One region of the Mesorhizobium erdmanii genome, then DNA from elsewhere that is predicted to be linked to it. Evidence: predicted binding sites of a transcription regulator. Region 1 holds the regulator's gene; the other holds the start of a gene.

Region 1 (8,089 bases):
GATGACCGAGCGGTCCGGCCGCATCCCAAGGGCGGCATGCAGCACCTTGTAGATGTTGATCGAGGTCGTATCGCAGACCACCGTCTGGCCCGCCGCCGCGCCGATGAGCCGTCCCAACTGATCGCCAAGCGCCACCGGCATATCGAACCAGCCGGCGGTGTTCCAGGCGCGGATGAGGTCCTGCGCCCATTCCTGTGCCGCCGCCTTCTGCAGCTCGTTGAAGACGGCGGGCGCCGCGGCGCCCAGCGAATTGCCGTCGAGATAGATCACGCCTTCCGGCAGGATGAACCGGTCGCGCATGGCGCGCAGCGGATCCGCCGCATCCATGGCTTCGACTGCTGCGAGATCGAGCGTTGCACGCATGGTTTGTGACGTCCTCACTTATTCACGGATGGCTTCGCGCGCCGGTGCCGATCCCCGGCTGCGCTTGAGGCTGGGCAGGGCAAGCATGGCGAGCACGAACAGGCCCGTGGCAAGTTTCAGGTCGGGAGGCGGCATGCCGGCGGCGAGGCAGAACGACACCAACTGGTAGTAGATGATCGCGCCGGCAAAGGGCGCCAGCAATTGCCGCCAGACCGTCTGTTTGCCGACGACCGCCTCGCCGATCATCAGCGCCGCAAGGCCGTTGATGAGGATGCCAAGTCCCATATTGACGTCGGCAAAGCCCTGCGACTGCACCATCAGGGCGCCGCTCGAAGCCGAAAACGCGCTCGCCAGCCCGACACCGCCGATGGTCGCCGCCCAAACATTGATGCCTTGCGCCTCGGCCATATCGGGATTGGCGCCGACGGCGCGCACGGCCGTGCCCTTCTCGGTCCTGAAGAACATGTAAAGCGCCAGGAAGACGACGAGCGCGAGGAGGCCGGCGACGACGATCTTGCTGGCCGGAAAACCTGGCCGCGTGAACGGCACCCAGTCGAACACGGCTGGCGAGCCGAAGACGGAGAGATTGGACTTGCCCATGATCCGAAGGTTGATGCTGTAGAGCATCGTCATCATCAGGATACCCGCAAGCAGCGTGTGGATGCGGAAGCGCAGATGGATGAAGGCGGTGCAACAACCCGCCGCGAAGCCCACGGCGAATGCGACCATGATGGCGACGAGCGGCGATGCGCCGGCAGCCAGCAGCACGCCGCAGACGCAGCCGCCCAGCGGAAAGGCGCCTTCGCTGGTGAGATCGGGAAAATTCAGCATGCGAAACGGGATCATGATGCCGAGCACGACAAAGGCCAGGATCAGGCTTTGCGCCAGCGTGACCGGTATGATCGCCACGAAGCTGGTGAGAACGTCCTGGACAAAACCCATGATGATCAGCTCGCCAGCAACATGCGGTCGGTCTTGACGGAGAAATGCCCGATCAGATCGAGAACCGTGACCCTCGCCTTCTCTTCGCCGGTGACCTCCAGAAGGACCCGGCCTGCGTCAAGCATGATCACCCGGCTACCATAGTCGACGGCGTGCTGCATGTTGTGGGTCACCATCAGGGTGGTCAGCTTCAGCGCGTTGACGGCACGCACCGTCGCCTGCATGACGATCTCGGCGGTGCGTGGGTCGAGGGCCGCGGTATGCTCGTCGAGCAGCAGCAGGTCGGGCGATCCGCCGACCGCCATGATCAGCGACAGCGACTGCCGCTGGCCGCCCGAGAGCAGGTCGACGCGCGTATCGAGGCGATTTTCAAGGCCGAGGCCCAATATCGACAACCGCTCCCTGTATGACGCAAGCCTCGTGGCGTTCAGCCCTTGCCGCAATGTGCGTTTTTGGCTGCGCAGATCGGCGAGCAGCATGTTCTCCGCCACGGTCATGCTGGCGGCGGTGCCGCGCATCGGATCCTGGAAGACGCGCGCCAATCTTGTCGCGCGCTTGTGTACCGGCATGGCCGTCACATCGGCGCCATTGATCAGGATCTTGCCGGAATCCAGCACAAGAGCTCCGGAGATGGCGTTGAGCATGCTGCTCTTTCCCGCGCCGTTGGAGCCGATGACGATGCCGAACTCGCCTGTGGCCAACGACAGGCTGAGACCGTCCAGCGCGACTTTCTCGTCGGCCTGGCCCTTGTAGAACACTTTGCGCGCGGATCGGATCTCGAGCATCGTTCCTCCCTGGCCTGAGGTGACAGCGCCCACGCCGTCACCTCGGCAGCCCGATGTCAGTCGACGATGCAGCCGCAATCGGCCATCGAGGCCGGTATCTCGATGCCGAACGCGGCCATCGTCTTGCGGGAAATCGTTGCCATGTGATCCTTGTAGGCCGGGCGCGAGGGCGCGATCGCCTTGGGATCCTTGCCTTTGAGGATCTCGGCGGCGATGTTGCCGGCATTGATGCCGACCTGCGTGTAATTGACCGCGAAGCTTGCCGGTACGGTGCCGTTGCGGACAGCGCTGTCATCGGAGTTTACGACCGGGATACCGGCCTGGCGAGCGGCAGCTGAGACAGCGGCGATCGCCGGCTGGATAAGGTTCGAAGCCGGGCCGTAGATCACGTCGGCCTTGCCGGCGAGCGAAGCGATGCGCTGCTGGATATCATTGACGTTGTCGATGCCGACTTCCACGACTTCGAAGCCGGCCGCCGGTGCGGCCGCCTTGATCTTCTCGACCAAGGCAACGTCATTGGCCTCGCCTGGATTGTACGGCACGCCGAAGCGTTTGGCGTTCGGCAGCAGCTTCTTGGTGAAGGCCATGACAGCGGCGACGTCCTGCAGATCGCTGGCGCCGGTCATGCCTTCGTCTCCGGCGTCCCACGATGGTACCAGCTTCGCCGCCACCGGATCGGTGACAGCGGCAAAGACGATCGGAATGCCGGAGCCGGCAAGCGCCTTCTTGGCGATCTGCGAGACTGGCGTGGTAATGGTGTAGATCAGCTTGGGCTGCTCCGCCTGCAGCTTGGCGATCATCTGCGGCACCAGCGATGCGTCGAAATTGGTGTGGCTTTCCGTGTAGACGACGTCCTTGCCCTCGACGAAACCATTGTCCGTCAATGCCTTCTTGAAGCCGGCTATGGCGGCGTTCAATTGCGGATGCTCGCCGAAATTGGCGATGCCGACACGGATCTGATCGGCCGCGGCGCTGCCGATTCCGACCATCAATGCGCTTGCCAGCGCCAGTCCCGACAGCCAAGCGGATTTCGACTTCAACATCATTTCCTCCCAGATTTGATCAGCGCCGCTCATCGGGCGGCTACTGCCGCGATCATGGTCAGTCGCTCGCCGCGTGTCAAACATTATATATAATTCTTGCCATACGTCCCCATGATATATAATTTTCGCAAGCCCGATGATGGACGGATCGTGATGCAGGATCAGAACAATTCCACGAAGACGGAAGCCGCCTATCAGCTGCTGCGTCGCGATATCCTGGCCACCCGCCTCATGCCGGGGGCGCCGCTCAAGCTGAGTGCGTTGCGCAGCATATACGGCGTCGGCTGGACGCCGTTGCGCGAAGCATTGTCCCGGCTTGAAGCCGAGCGCCTCGTCACCGCCATCAGCAATCGCGGCTTTGCCGTCGCTCCCGTGTCGCGAGCCGAGCTCGAGGATTTGGCGCGCGCGAGGATGGTTGTCGAAATGCCGCTGTTCATCGAATCGATCGCGAACGGCGGCAGCGAATGGGAGGACGCGGTTGTCACCGCTCACTACCGGCTCTCGCGCTGCAAGACCGCGGTCGACGACCCTTCCGATGCGGCAGTCGACAAGTGGGACGAGAGCCACGAGGCATTCCATGCGGCGCTGCTAAGTGCGGCGACGTCCAACTGGCTGTTGCGATTCCGCTCGACGATCGCCGACCAGCTGCGGCGGCATCATCGTTTTCTCGGCCTGGCGCCGACATTGCGAGCGGCGGCCGGCCTCAAGGACGGCTACGGCGAGGCAATGGACGCACTTCGCGAGGCGATCGCCATCGAGCATCACACCGCCATCATGGAGGCGGCGCTCGATCGCGATGTCGAGCGGGCAAAGGCGCTGATGACGGCGCATATCGGCTACACGCTGCACGTCTATGTCCACAGCGAAGACAACGGCGCCAACACCTACACGGCGCGCGCCGGCAGCCTGAAAGCCGTTTCCGGATGATTTCAGCGCGTCCGCGTCGAAGGCAAGGATCGTGGCAGAAGGTGCCGGTTGCCTGTTAGCCGCTGTTCCGCGCAGCGAGAAGGCAACCGGCAACGTCGTCTGCGTTATCTCCTGTGGCAACATCGATGCCCGCGCCTATGCGCAGGTCCTGGCCGGAACGGCGCCGGAGGCCTGAACCGCCAGCCGCGCCCGACAAACGGTGATCGTTGGCGTTTTGATTTCGTTTCGTTCCGCCGGGAATGGATCGACAAACCATACAAATCCACCTCGCAGGCGCCTTTGAGAAGCTGATGCCAAGCGTCACCATGCGCTAGGCCACAGGCCATTAACCATAACAATTTCAATGAAGGTGCCGGCGGCAGGATCAGCCGATAGCCGCCCTCCGCCGGGGCAGATAATTTCCGACGCCTTAACAAATTCACTAAACTTTAAACAGTTGCGGAACACAACTGGAACAGATAGGGTTTGTTCTGGGTTTGTTTTTCGATTCTGGTTCATACCCTTTGTCCAATGCCTTGGGGGGCGCCATGCTGACGCGCAAGCAACACGAACTGCTGATGTTCATTCATGAACGGCTCAAGGAAAGCGGCATCCCGCCCTCCTTCGACGAGATGAAGGAAGCGCTCGATCTCGCCTCCAAATCGGGCATCCATCGCCTGATCACGGCACTGGAGGAACGTGGTTTCATCCGCCGGCTGCCCAACCGGGCACGCGCGCTGGAAGTGCTGCGGTTGCCGGATTCGATCGCGCCGGGCCTCAACGCGGCAAAGAAGTTCTCGCCGAGCGTCATCCAGGGCAGTCTTGGTCAAGGCGGTGTTGGTCAAGGCGGCCTCGGCCGCCAGATCAAGCCGGCGCCGTCGCGCTTGCCTGCGGCCGGCAATGACGACGACGCGGTTCCCGCCGTGTCGATCCCGGTGATGGGCCGTATCGCCGCCGGTGTGCCGATCGATGCGATCCAGCATCAGACACATTCGATCTCGGTGCCGCCGGACATGATCATGGGCGGCGTGCATTACGCGCTGGAGGTCAAGGGCGACTCGATGATCGAGGCCGGGATCTTCGATGGTGATACGGTCATTATCCGCAACGCCGACACGGCTAGCCCGGGCGAGATCGTCGTGGCGCTGGTCGACGAGGAGGAAGCGACCCTGAAGCGGTTCCGCCGCAAGGGCGCCTCGATTGCCCTTGAAGCCGCCAACCCCGCCTACGAGACGCGCATCTTCGGGCCGGACAGGGTCAAGGTGCAGGGCAAGCTCGTCGGGCTGATCCGGCGCTACTGAGCAGGGACGGCGGCCGGCTTTCCGGGTTTTTGATAGGGCGGCAGCCCCCTCGCCTCGCGTGAATATTTTCGCTGCTCGTGCCAAGGCCGATACGGCCCGTCCACCGCGAAGCTGACGATTGGCGGACTGGTCGCCGATTGGCGGTCGAAGAAGACGGCGGCGCTACCCTTGCGGGCGAGTTGCCGTTTGGTGACGACGAGAACCAGCGGATTGTGGCAGGCGTCGTAGCCGGTCGCGTCATTGACGACGATCAAATCGGCGAAACCGCAAGCCTTCCACGTATCCTTGCGGTCCTCGACATGCGCGATGATCGCGCCGGACGGATGCCGGGCGAGACAGACGCCGTCCGTGCAATAGAATGGCGCTCCTGGGGGCAGATTGACGGCATCGGCAATGTCGAATCGCCCGTCTGCCTCGTTGAACATCTCCGGCACGACGATGGTTTCGGCTGCCAGCGCGCGTTTCCAGTTGTCGACGGTGAACTCGTTCGGACGAGCCCGGTTGACCGCGAGTTCGCCCCCGCCAATCGGCAACGCGACCAGCCGCGCATCTTCGGAGATCAACACATCGGGCGTACGCGTATCCGACACCGTCAGCAGGCCGGCAAGCGCGAATGGAACTGCGGCAAGCCGCAGCCAGGTTGTCGCCATCGTTGCGATAACGAGGGCGACTGTCACCAGCAGTACGGATTGCTGCGAGATCAGCCCGACCGCATCGACCGGCGAGCGTTCCGATATCCAAGCCGATATCGCGATCATCGCCGTCAGGCCCTTGCCCATCAGGTAAAGGGATGGCGCATCCAATCCGAACGGCATCAGCAACGCACTGGCAACGGCCAGGAACATCACCACTGACACAATTGGCATGACAGCCAGGTTGGCGAACAGGCTGAGCGGCGACACACGCTGGAAATGCCAGATGGCAAACAGCGCCGTGGCGCAGCCGGCAATGATCGAGGTCATCGCCAATCCGCCTGTCGCCAGCAGGAACTTTCGTGTCAGAAATCCAGGCAAGGATCGCTTTGGCGGGGGCGGTCTGGTCTTTCCCGCATGGTGATCAGCCCAGCCGGCATAGGCCCCGACCAGGGCTGCCGTTGCGGCGAACGACATCTGGAAGCTCGGGCCGACCACTTCGTGCGGCGACACCACGATGACGGCAATCGCCGAGATCGCCAGATTGCGCATTGTCAGCGCGGCGCGATCGAAGAGGACGGCCGTCAGCATCACGGCCAGCATGATGAAACTCCGTTCGGCGGCAACGACGACGCCGGAAATCACCAGATAGGCGGCGATCGATAAGAGGGCCGCGGCGGCCGCGTATTTCTTCACCGGCCGACGCGCGGAGAAGACCGGGAACAGCGCAAAGGCGCCGCGCAGCAGGCCCATGATGGTGCCGGCGACGAGCGCCATATGCAGTCCCGAAATGGAGATGATGTGATAGATGCCGGTACGCCGCATCGCTTCGTTGATTTCATCGGGAATGCCGGCGCGCACGCCGACGATCAGCGCCGCCGCGATCTCGCCTTCGGCACCGCCGACGGTGGCTCGGATATGATCGGCAATGGCTTCGCGCGCATTTTCTATTCCAGAGAAAAGGCGTGCCGTGAGGGGCATCTCGCCATCGGCGGCCGCGACCAGCTTTGGATTGCCGAGAAAGAAGCCGCTGCCGCCTATGCCGGCGAAATAGCTGTCGAAGGAGAAATCGTAGCTGTCCGGCCGCACCGGACCGGTCGGCGGCAATAGTTTGGCGTAGCCTGTGACCAAGGAACCAGCGGTCATTTCCACCGGGATATCGCGCGCCGAAAGCCGGACCCTTTCCGGCGCATAGCGCAGTTTCGGCCGGTCGGTCGACGTCACGTCTATGGTCAGTCGGATGCGGCCGGTCTCCATCCGGTCGAGCGAGACGACGCGGCCGGTCACTTGCGTCGAGATTTCGGAACCCAGCATCTGGGTACCCGCCCGCCGTGTCTCGACCTTGGCGGCAAGCAGGCCAAGCGCGCATAGCAATGCCGCCATGAAGCCCAGATGGGTTTTCGGCCAGGAACGCGAGACCAAGGCACAGACCGCCATCAGCACGACGACCGCGACAGGCCTTGCAAAATCAGGCTCCGCGTCAAGCGAATAATAGCCGATCACTCCAGTGGCCAGACAGACCGGCACCAGCAGGAAGGCGATGCCACGGTCAAGCTCGAGCTCGGCCGCCTTGGCCACGCCATGGCGCAGGCGAGGCAAGGAAACCTGGCCAAGTTGCCGCCGCACACGCACGATCCTGCCCGAGGCAGGGGACTGAAGCGGCGCCGGGTTATCCGCCTGCGACGGCCGGCTGCCGGGCGCGGGCACGAGAGGCGATGGCAGGGGGGTTGCCAAAGGCATCGCAAACAGCGACCGCTCGCTGACGCCAACGCTGGCGTCCTCGCCCTGATCCAAGCCTCGGCCTCGTCCAGCCATCGGGTCTGCCCCTTGCACCCCTGACGCCCTATGCTACATGAACGCCGGGCGCGCGAAAGTCCGCGCAGCCGCACCCCGCTTCAGATGGTTTGCGAGAGTTCCATGTCCGACAAGGTCGTCACCCGTTTTGCCCCCTCGCCCACCGGCTATCTGCACATCGGCGGCGCGCGCACGGCGCTGTTCAACTGGCTCTACGCAAAACACACGAGCGGCACGATGCTGCTGCGCATCGAGGACACCGACCGCGAGCGTTCGACCGATGCCGCGACCGCTGCCATCCTCGACGGCCTGACCTGGCTCGG
Region 2 (8,089 bases), 960 kb from region 1:
CCGCTTCGTCGTCACCCTCAACAACACCGGCTACGCCATGGTCCGCCAAGCGCGCGAGATGGTGATGGCTGGCGAGCTTGGCCGCATCGTTTCGGTGCATGGCGCCTATATCCAGGACTGGCTGACCAGGCCAATCGACGCCGACGGCCAGAAGCAGGCGGAATGGCGCACCGATCCATCGCGGGCAGGGCAGTCGGCGGTGCTGGCCGATATCGGCGTGCATGCCTTCAACCTGGCAAGCTATATTTCGGGCTGCGAGGCCGAGGCGGTCGCGGCGGATCTGTTCACCGCCGTACCGGGACGCCGGCTCGACGACAATGCGCATGTGATGGTGCGCTGGACCGGCGGCGCGCGCGGCACGATCCTGGCCAGCCAGACCTCGCCCGGCCACTACAATGATCTTTCCGTGCGCATCTATGGCGACAAAGCCGGCCTCGAATGGTCGGGCGGCCGGCCGGAAGAACTGCGATTTTCCATCTATGGCGAGGAAACCCGCACGCTGGTGCGCGGCGGCCATGGCTCGACCGCCGAGAGCCAGCGCGTGTCACGCATGCCGGCGGCGCATCCCGAGGGCTATATCGAAGCCTTCGCCAATTTCTACCGCGACGCCGCCGACATCATCCGTGCGCATCGCTCGGGTGGAGTGGTGGATGCGGCACGCGCGGCGCAAGTGCCGGACGTGGTCGACGGCGCGCGCGGCGTGAAATTCGTTGCCGCTGCCGTCGAGTCGAACGCGGCGGGCGGGGCGTGGACGGCGGCGCGGTTTGTGGGATGATAGGTGATCTCCCCCACGAGCGGGGAGATCGGCAGCTTTAGCCGCCGGCAATCATCCAGCCGCCAATTGCTTAGCCAAGTCGGCCAGCATCGGCCGTTGCCCGACAAGAATCTTGACCTCGGCCTCGGGCAAGGTGAACCAGCCGGCTCTGTCGACCTCCGGAAATTCTTTCATCGACCGGGAGCGCGGCGGCCATTCCATGGTGAAGCTGTTGCTCTTGATGGTGGCGACATCGATCCCAGCTCTCGCTTCGACGGACCAGGCGATGACGATCTTGCCGCCCGGCTGCTTGTAGTCGCCGAGGCGCGCGAAGGGACCTTCGACGGTGATGCCGAGCTCTTCCCCGGTCTCGCGTCGTGCGGCCGCCAGTTCGTCCTCATTCTCCTCGACGAGGCCTTTCGGGATCGACCAGGCGCCATCGTCCTTCTTCGCCCAGAACGGGCCGCCGGGATGAACCAGAAGCACCCGGATAGTCCCGTTGCTTCGACGATAAATCAGCAGGCCCGCACTGCGTTTTGCCATCTTTTGCATGTCCGTTTGCGGCGCTGGTGCGAAGTCGGCCGATTCCGTGTGGATCATGGGTGCCGATCTTGTATCGGGAAATTGCGACGCTATGTCAGATTCATCTGCATTGCACCTCACCCGAGAGTTCGGCAATCTGATAGCATCGTTTCTGGGGCGGCGTCGAAAATCAGGTGAGGCGTCCGGCATGCAACTGGGTCTGATCGGTTACTACAGCGACTTCGTGGTCTATCCGCTGGTGATCGCCCTGTTGGGGGTGGCCGGGCTTATCGAGGCTGGAGAAGAGGGCGCGCCGGACTGGATCGGCATGGCGCTGGTCTGTCTCGGCCTGTGGACTTTGATCGAATACGTCCTGCACCGCTTCGTCCTGCATCACGTGCCCTGGGTCAGGGATCTGCATGACCGCCACCATGTCGAGGAGCGCAGCCCGGTGGGCACGCCGACCTGGCTCAGTCTCGGCGTGCATGCCGCGATCGCGCTGTCCGTCTGGCTGATCACGGATTTCGCCACGGCGAGCGCGGTCGGCTGCGGGCTGATGCTGGGCTATCTCTGGTACATCAGCGTCCACCACATGATCCATCACTGGCATCCCGGCCATCCCAGCTATCTCTACACGCTCAAGCGCCGCCACGCGGTGCATCACCATGTCGACGACAATGCCAATTTCGGCGTGACGTCGATGTTCTGGGACCGGGTTTTCGGCACGGCGCGGCTTTGAACCCTTCGGGCGCCGCATACGCTTTGCCGGTGGAGGGACGTCCCTCGCTGCCATGGGCGCTCGGATCTCATTTGCAGAGAGTGCAGGTATGATGCATGGTTGGGATGTACAGCCGCTTTGGCGTGGGGGATTTGCCGTGAAGAAGACCTATCGGAAGCCGGTGCTGGTGAAGCGCGAACTGCTGTCCGCCGTGACCGCGGCGCCTGCTGCTTCCGGGCGTTGATCCGGAAGGGCGAGGGCGTCGAAGCCCGCGCGCTCACAATTCCTTCTCCGCCAATTCCCTGAATTCGTCGGGCACCGAGCGGGCCGCCTCCAGCGCCACGGTGCCGTAGCCGACGGCCTGCTTGCCGAAGCGCTCGCGGATCTTGTCGATGGCGCGGTCGGCGCCGAAGCGGGCGAGGCCTTTCTGGCTGCCGGGTCGACGCTCTTCGTCGGCGAGACCGAGTGGCAGGTCGAGCTGCAGTTCCGTGCTTTCCCAGAGGTGCGAGACTGAAATCGCCAGCAGCGAGATGGTTTTCTCCCGGGGATGGTCGGCGAGCACGCCGCGCACCAGGTCGCCGGCGACCTCGGCCAGCATGGTGGTCGCCGAGATCGGCTGGTCGAGCGTGATCGAGCGCGTGACGGCGCTGAGATCGGCAAAGCGTACCCGCACCGTCACCGTGCGGCCGGGCCGCGCCTTGGCGCGCAGCCGGCTGGCGACACGGTCGGCCAGATGGAGCAAGGTGGGTACGATGACATCAGCCACGGCAGGCTTGCGGCCAAGCGCCGACTGGGCGCCGGCCGAATGCGCGCGGCGCCTGGTTTCCAGTTTCCTCGGGTCGCGGTTCCACGACAGGGCAGCGAGCTTTTCGCTGGCGGCAGGCCCGAGCAGCCGGGTCAGCGCGCCGCTATGCGTCCTGGCCAGCTGGCCGATGGTCTCGACGCCGATCTCGGCCAGCCGCGCTTTGGTCGCCGGGCCGACGCCCCACATCAGCCCGACCGGCAAATCGTGCAGGAAGGCCAGTTCGGTGCCGGGCTCGACCACCACCAGCCCGTCCGGCTTGGCGACCTGCGAGGCGATCTTGGCCAGGTGCTTGGTGCGGGCGACGCCGATCGAAATCGGCAGGCCGAGTTCGGCCCGCACGCGACGGCGGATCGTGGTGGCAATGTCCCGAGGCGAGCCGAAGAGATGCGTGCAGCCGGCGACATCGGCAAAGGCCTCGTCGATGGAAATGCGCTCCACCACCGGGGTGAAATCGTCGAGCACCTTGATCGCGGCGTCGCCCAGCCGCTGATAGTGGCTGAAATTGCCGCCGACGAAGATCAACCGCGGGCAAAGCTCGCGCGCCTTGCGCCCGGGCATGCCGCCGCGCACGCCGAAGGCGCGGGCTTCGTAGGACGCGGCCAGCACCACGCCGCCGCCGACCGCGATCGGCTTGCCGCGCAGCGACGGGTCGAGCAACTGCTCGACCGAGGCATAGAAGGCATCGAGATCGGCATGCAGGATGGTGGCTGTCGTTTCCATCCCGACCGCTCATCCGCAGTTGCTGATAGATACGAACAGATAGAGAACAAATGGGGATCAATGTCAAGCGGGGGACGGTCGTGTGAGACAATCGCGGTTTGAGTGCGTCGCTCCATATCCACCGCCAGCGCTGCCCCTCACCTGCCTGCCGGCATCCTCTCCCCGTAAACGGGGCGAGGGCCGCCCTCATCGATGATTTCGCCAATCACCAACGCTGCGAAGATGGCGTCGGCGTTGCGGCCAGCTTCTTTCGCCCCGTTTACGGGGAGAAATGCCCGGCAGGGCAATGAGGGGCGGCGCCAACGTTGCAGGACGAGGCGGTACCGCATCGGCCGAACCTCAAAGCCACCGCCTATCCAACATGCTCGGCCCGCAGTGCCGCCTTGATCCGGTCCAGCGCCGGCTCGCCGCCGGCGGCCAGTCCTTCGGCGATGCGGGCGAGATGATCGTCCGCCTGGCGGTGCTTGCTGCCCCAGGCGCCAAGCGTCGCCAGCACCGGCAACAGGTCGATGCCTGCCTCGGTCAGCCGGTAGATCGCCTTCAGCCCATGGCTCGGGTCGTCGCTGCGGGTGAGGATGCCTTCGTCCTGCAGCGTCTGCAGCCGCTCGGCAAGGGTGCGCGAGGAGATGCCTTCGTCGGACTGCAGGAATTCGCGAAAATGCCTTTTCCCGGCGAAGGCCAGGTCGCGGATGATGAGCAGCGTCCAGCGGTCGCCGAGCAGTTCCAGCGACAGGTTGATCGGGCAGCCGGATTTTTCGCGGGTCGACATTGCTATGGTTCCATTTTTAAATCACTTTACTATTGACACCATTTCTTTCTGGCGTCAATGGTTCCGAAAGTAACTCAATTCTTCCGAGCCTGGACAGGGAGACGACGATGAAAAAGCTCATCCTGCAGATGCAGATATCGGTGGACGGTTTTGTCGGCGCCAGCGCCGATCTGCCGTGGCAGCTGTGGGAATGGGGCGACGACATCGGCTGGGACGAGGAACTGAAGCGCGATTTCAACGCCGTCTTTTCCGGCATCGACACCATCCTGCTCAGCCGCAAGATGGCGGAGGAGGGCTATCTCGGCCATTGGGGCCGTGCGGCGAAGAGGTTTCCGCGCGATCCGTTCTATGCCTTCGCCCAGCGCATCGTCGAGGCAAGCAAAGTGGTGGCGAGTGACAGGCTCGCAGCCTCGCGGTGGGAGCGGACGACCGTGGTGAGCGGCGACCTGCCGCGCGAGGTCAACGCGCTGAAGACGGGAGAGGGCGGCGACATCGCCATCTTCGGCGGCGCCGGCTTCGCCTCCGCGCTGATCGCCGCCGGGCTGGTCGACGAGTTCCAACTGTTCATCAATCCGGCCGTGCTTGGCGCCGGGCGCCGCACCTTCGACCAGGGCGGCTTTGCCGCGTTGCGGGTGCTCGGCTCGAAGGCCTATGCCTGCGGCATGGTGGTCAACCGTTACGCCCCGGCCGGGTGATCGGGGTACGGCCAAAGGTCGCTGTCAAAAAACCGTTGGGACAGAATCCTTTGCCCTCGTCTGTTCGTCTTCAAGGTGCGGTCGCCAATGTGGCGGCGAAAAAAGCGGGCGGCGCGACGTATCCTTTTCATCAGCCCGTTCGTCTCTGCTTCTCGAAAGGTCGCGAGGACCGCGATCCACAACTCCGGAGACCATCATGGCGAGCATCGAGAGCGAAGCGAACAGGAACCATTACGCGGCGATCGTCGCCAATGCCGGCAAGTTCACCAGCCCGCGGGCGATGAACGATTTCAACGACACCAGCTGGACGGCGCTGACCGGCGAACCCGGCGGCGTCGATTATATCGAGGTGGATGCGGGCGGCGTGCCGGCGCTGTGGATCGTGCCGAAGGACGCCGACGAGCGGCGCGTGCTGTTCTACGCCCATGGCGGCGGCTTTCTCGGCGGCTCGATCTATACGCACCGCAAGCTGGTCGGCCATCTGGCCAAGGCCGTCGGCTGCCGGGCCCTGTCCTACGACTATCCGCTGGCGCACCAGGCCAAGCATCCGGCCCAGCTCGAGGCGGCGATGGCGGCCTGGAACTGGCTGATCGACCAGGGTTTCGACACCAAGCACATCGCGATTGCCGGCGATTCCTGCGGCGCGGTGCTGACCTATGGCGTGCTGCAGCGGCTGCGCGCGCAAAAGCGGCCGCTGCCGGCCGCCACGCTGATCATCTCCGGCTGGTTCGACATGGCGCTGACCGGCGCCAGCTACGAGACCAACCGCGAGAAGGACCCGGCCTTCGCCAGGGAGTCCGTCGACTGGCTGGTGACCAACTTCATCGGCGAGCGCGACCGGCTCGATCCGGAGGTCAGCGCGCTCTATGCCGATCTTTCCGGCTTTCCGCCTGTTTTCCTGCAGGCCGGCGCCGACGAGACGCTGGTCGACGAAAGCCGCATGTTCGCCGAGCGCGCTGGCCAAGCCGGCGTCGAGACGCGCCTCGACGTCTTCGACGGCATGCTGCACTCGTTCCAGATGATGGCCGGCAGGGCGCCGGAAGCCGACGACGCGGTTCGCCGCTTCGCCGCCTGGGTGCGGCCGAAGCTTGGCTTGCCGGACGCCGGCGACCATGTTGCGGACAACAAGGCGGCGTGAGCATGGAGCGGCTAATCGGGTCGAGTTTCGCGCTTGTGGCCACGTCGCGCTTGCGCAATGCTGCGGCGAGGCTGAGCGACGTGCCGCGATGAACCAGCAGATCCGCAAATCCCCCGATCCGAGGCAAGGCATCGAGCAGCGCCTCGACCCGGAAGGCCTGTTCGACATCCGCTACCGGGCATTCCTGGAGACGGTCTCGCACATGCGCATCCGCCTCCACCGCTATTGCGCGCGCATGACCGGCTCGGCTCTCGACGGCGAGGACATCATGCAGGAGGCGCTGTTCGAGGCCTATCGCAAGATCGGGCTGCTCGACGATGCGCAGGCGTTGCGGCCGTGGCTGTTCCGCATCGCCCATAACAGGTGCATCGACTTCATCCGCAACCGCCGCACACGGCTGAAAGCCGAGGCCGGCTATGCCGGCGACGACATCGTGCTGCCGGTGGAGCCCGCTGGCCCGGGTGCTGGCCGCGCCATCGAGCGGCTGGTGGTGCACCTGCCGCCGAAGGAGCGTGCCTGCGTGCTGCTGAAGGATGTCTTCGACCATTCGCTGGACGAGATCGCCGAGCTGGTCGGCTCGACATCGGGCGGCGTCAAGTCGGCGCTCAATCGCGGCCGCGCCAAGCTCGCCGCTCTGCCGGCGCAACCGGTCGCAGTGCCCGTGCATGACCTGGGACTCGAGCGGCTGCTCGGCCGCTATGTCGAACTCTTCAATGCCAGGGACTGGGACGGTGTGCGGGCGCTGACCAGCGCCGATGCGCGGCTCAGGGTTTCGGACTGCTACAATGGCCTGCTCTCCCGCTCGCCCTATTTCGTCGAATATGAGCGCGGCGAGCCCTGGCGCATGCGGCCTGACGTGGTCGAAGGGGAGGCCGTGCTGGTCGTCGACAGGCTGCGCGGCGAGGACTGGCAGCCGGCCTATCTGGTGCGCATTCAAGCGACCGGCGGGGTCATCGACCGCATCGCCGACTATTATGCCTGTCCTTGGATCCTGGAGATGGTCTTCGCCGACGAAAGATGGGGGCGCCACGCTTTCCCCCTCTTCCTCAACAACGGGAGACCGGAAAACGCTCACTTGGCATCGTGAAAAATGATGCCGACGGTGTGACGCATGCCCGAGCGCAGGCGGCTGACGCCGTGGCGCAGATTGACGCGATAGTTGCCTTTCGTTCCCTGGACCGGCCGGTTGTGGACGGCGAAGGCCACCGCATCGCCCTGGCGCAGCGGCACGACTTCGACCCGGCTCTGCATGCGCGGCCGCTGCTCGGTCAGCGCGAATTCGCCGCCGGTGAAATCCTCGCCCGGCTCGGACAGCAGGACGGCGACCTGCAGCGGGAAGGCGAGGTCGCCATAGAGGTCCTGGTGCAGGCAGTTGAAGTCGCCGGGCACATATTGCAGCAGAAGCGGCGTTGGCCTGACCTGGCCGGCGGCATGGCATTGTTCGAGGAATTCGGCATGCGTCGCGGGGTAGCGCAGGGCGATGCCCATGCGCTCGTTCCAGCGGTTGGCGAGCCCGGCCAGGTTGGGATAGAGCGCGCTGCGCAGACCGCCGATGAGATCGGGCAAGGGATAGCGGAAATAGCGGTATTCGCCCTTGCCGAAACCATGCCTGGCCATGTGGATGTGACTGCGAAAATGGCTTTCCTGGGGGTAGAGGCCGGCGATCTGCCGGCACTCCTGCGGCGACAGCAGCTTTTCCATCACCGCGCAGCCGAAGCCGTCGAGCTCGGCGGCCAATGCCGGCCAGTCGTAGGCGGCGATGCGTATCTCGGCGGCCTCCACCGCCGATGCGGCAACCCTGGCGTGGGCGTTCATATCAGTGCCTCCCGGTCGAGCAAGACGCGCTTGCGTTCGATACCCCAGCGATAGCCCGACGGCGTACCGTCGGCGCGGACAACGCGGTGGCAGGGAATGCCGAGCGCGATCGCGTTGGCGGCGCAGGCCGTCGCCACGGCTCGGGCGCCATTC

Evidence for each region. Region 1 encodes LexA, which represses DNA repair genes until DNA is damaged. Its sites were predicted from a motif close to TGTTCNNNNTGTGTTCNG; they were not measured.
Region 2: the regulator LexA is predicted to act here: its motif matches at 3,551-3,568, upstream of dinB (DNA polymerase IV).

The regions. Positions count from the first base shown of each region.
Region 1 is NZ_CP033361.1:3,943,003-3,951,091, reverse strand. Features, by position in the region: gene kynU (kynureninase) at 1-363, opposite strand, end outside; gene EB233_RS19120 (ABC transporter permease) at 382-1,305, opposite strand; gene EB233_RS19115 (ABC transporter ATP-binding protein) at 1,311-2,090, opposite strand; gene EB233_RS19110 (ABC transporter substrate-binding protein) at 2,147-3,133, opposite strand; gene EB233_RS19105 (GntR family transcriptional regulator) at 3,287-4,060, shown strand; gene EB233_RS19100 (hypothetical protein) at 4,092-4,235, shown strand; gene EB233_RS19095 (hypothetical protein) at 4,361-4,558, opposite strand; gene lexA (transcriptional repressor LexA) at 4,588-5,340, shown strand; gene EB233_RS19085 (ComEC/Rec2 family competence protein) at 5,334-7,787, opposite strand; gene gltX (glutamate--tRNA ligase) at 7,890-8,089, shown strand, end outside.
Region 2 is NZ_CP033361.1:2,982,641-2,990,729, forward strand. Features, by position in the region: gene EB233_RS14445 (Gfo/Idh/MocA family protein) at 1-775, shown strand, start outside; gene EB233_RS14450 (NUDIX hydrolase) at 827-1,297, opposite strand; gene EB233_RS14455 (sterol desaturase family protein) at 1,485-2,015, shown strand; gene dinB (DNA polymerase IV) at 2,272-3,519, opposite strand; gene EB233_RS14465 (winged helix-turn-helix transcriptional regulator) at 3,872-4,288, opposite strand; gene EB233_RS14470 (dihydrofolate reductase family protein) at 4,396-4,983, shown strand; gene EB233_RS14475 (alpha/beta hydrolase) at 5,180-6,121, shown strand; gene EB233_RS14480 (sigma-70 family RNA polymerase sigma factor) at 6,210-7,208, shown strand; gene EB233_RS14485 (2OG-Fe(II) oxygenase) at 7,193-7,936, opposite strand; gene EB233_RS14490 (methylated-DNA--[protein]-cysteine S-methyltransferase) at 7,933-8,089, opposite strand, start outside.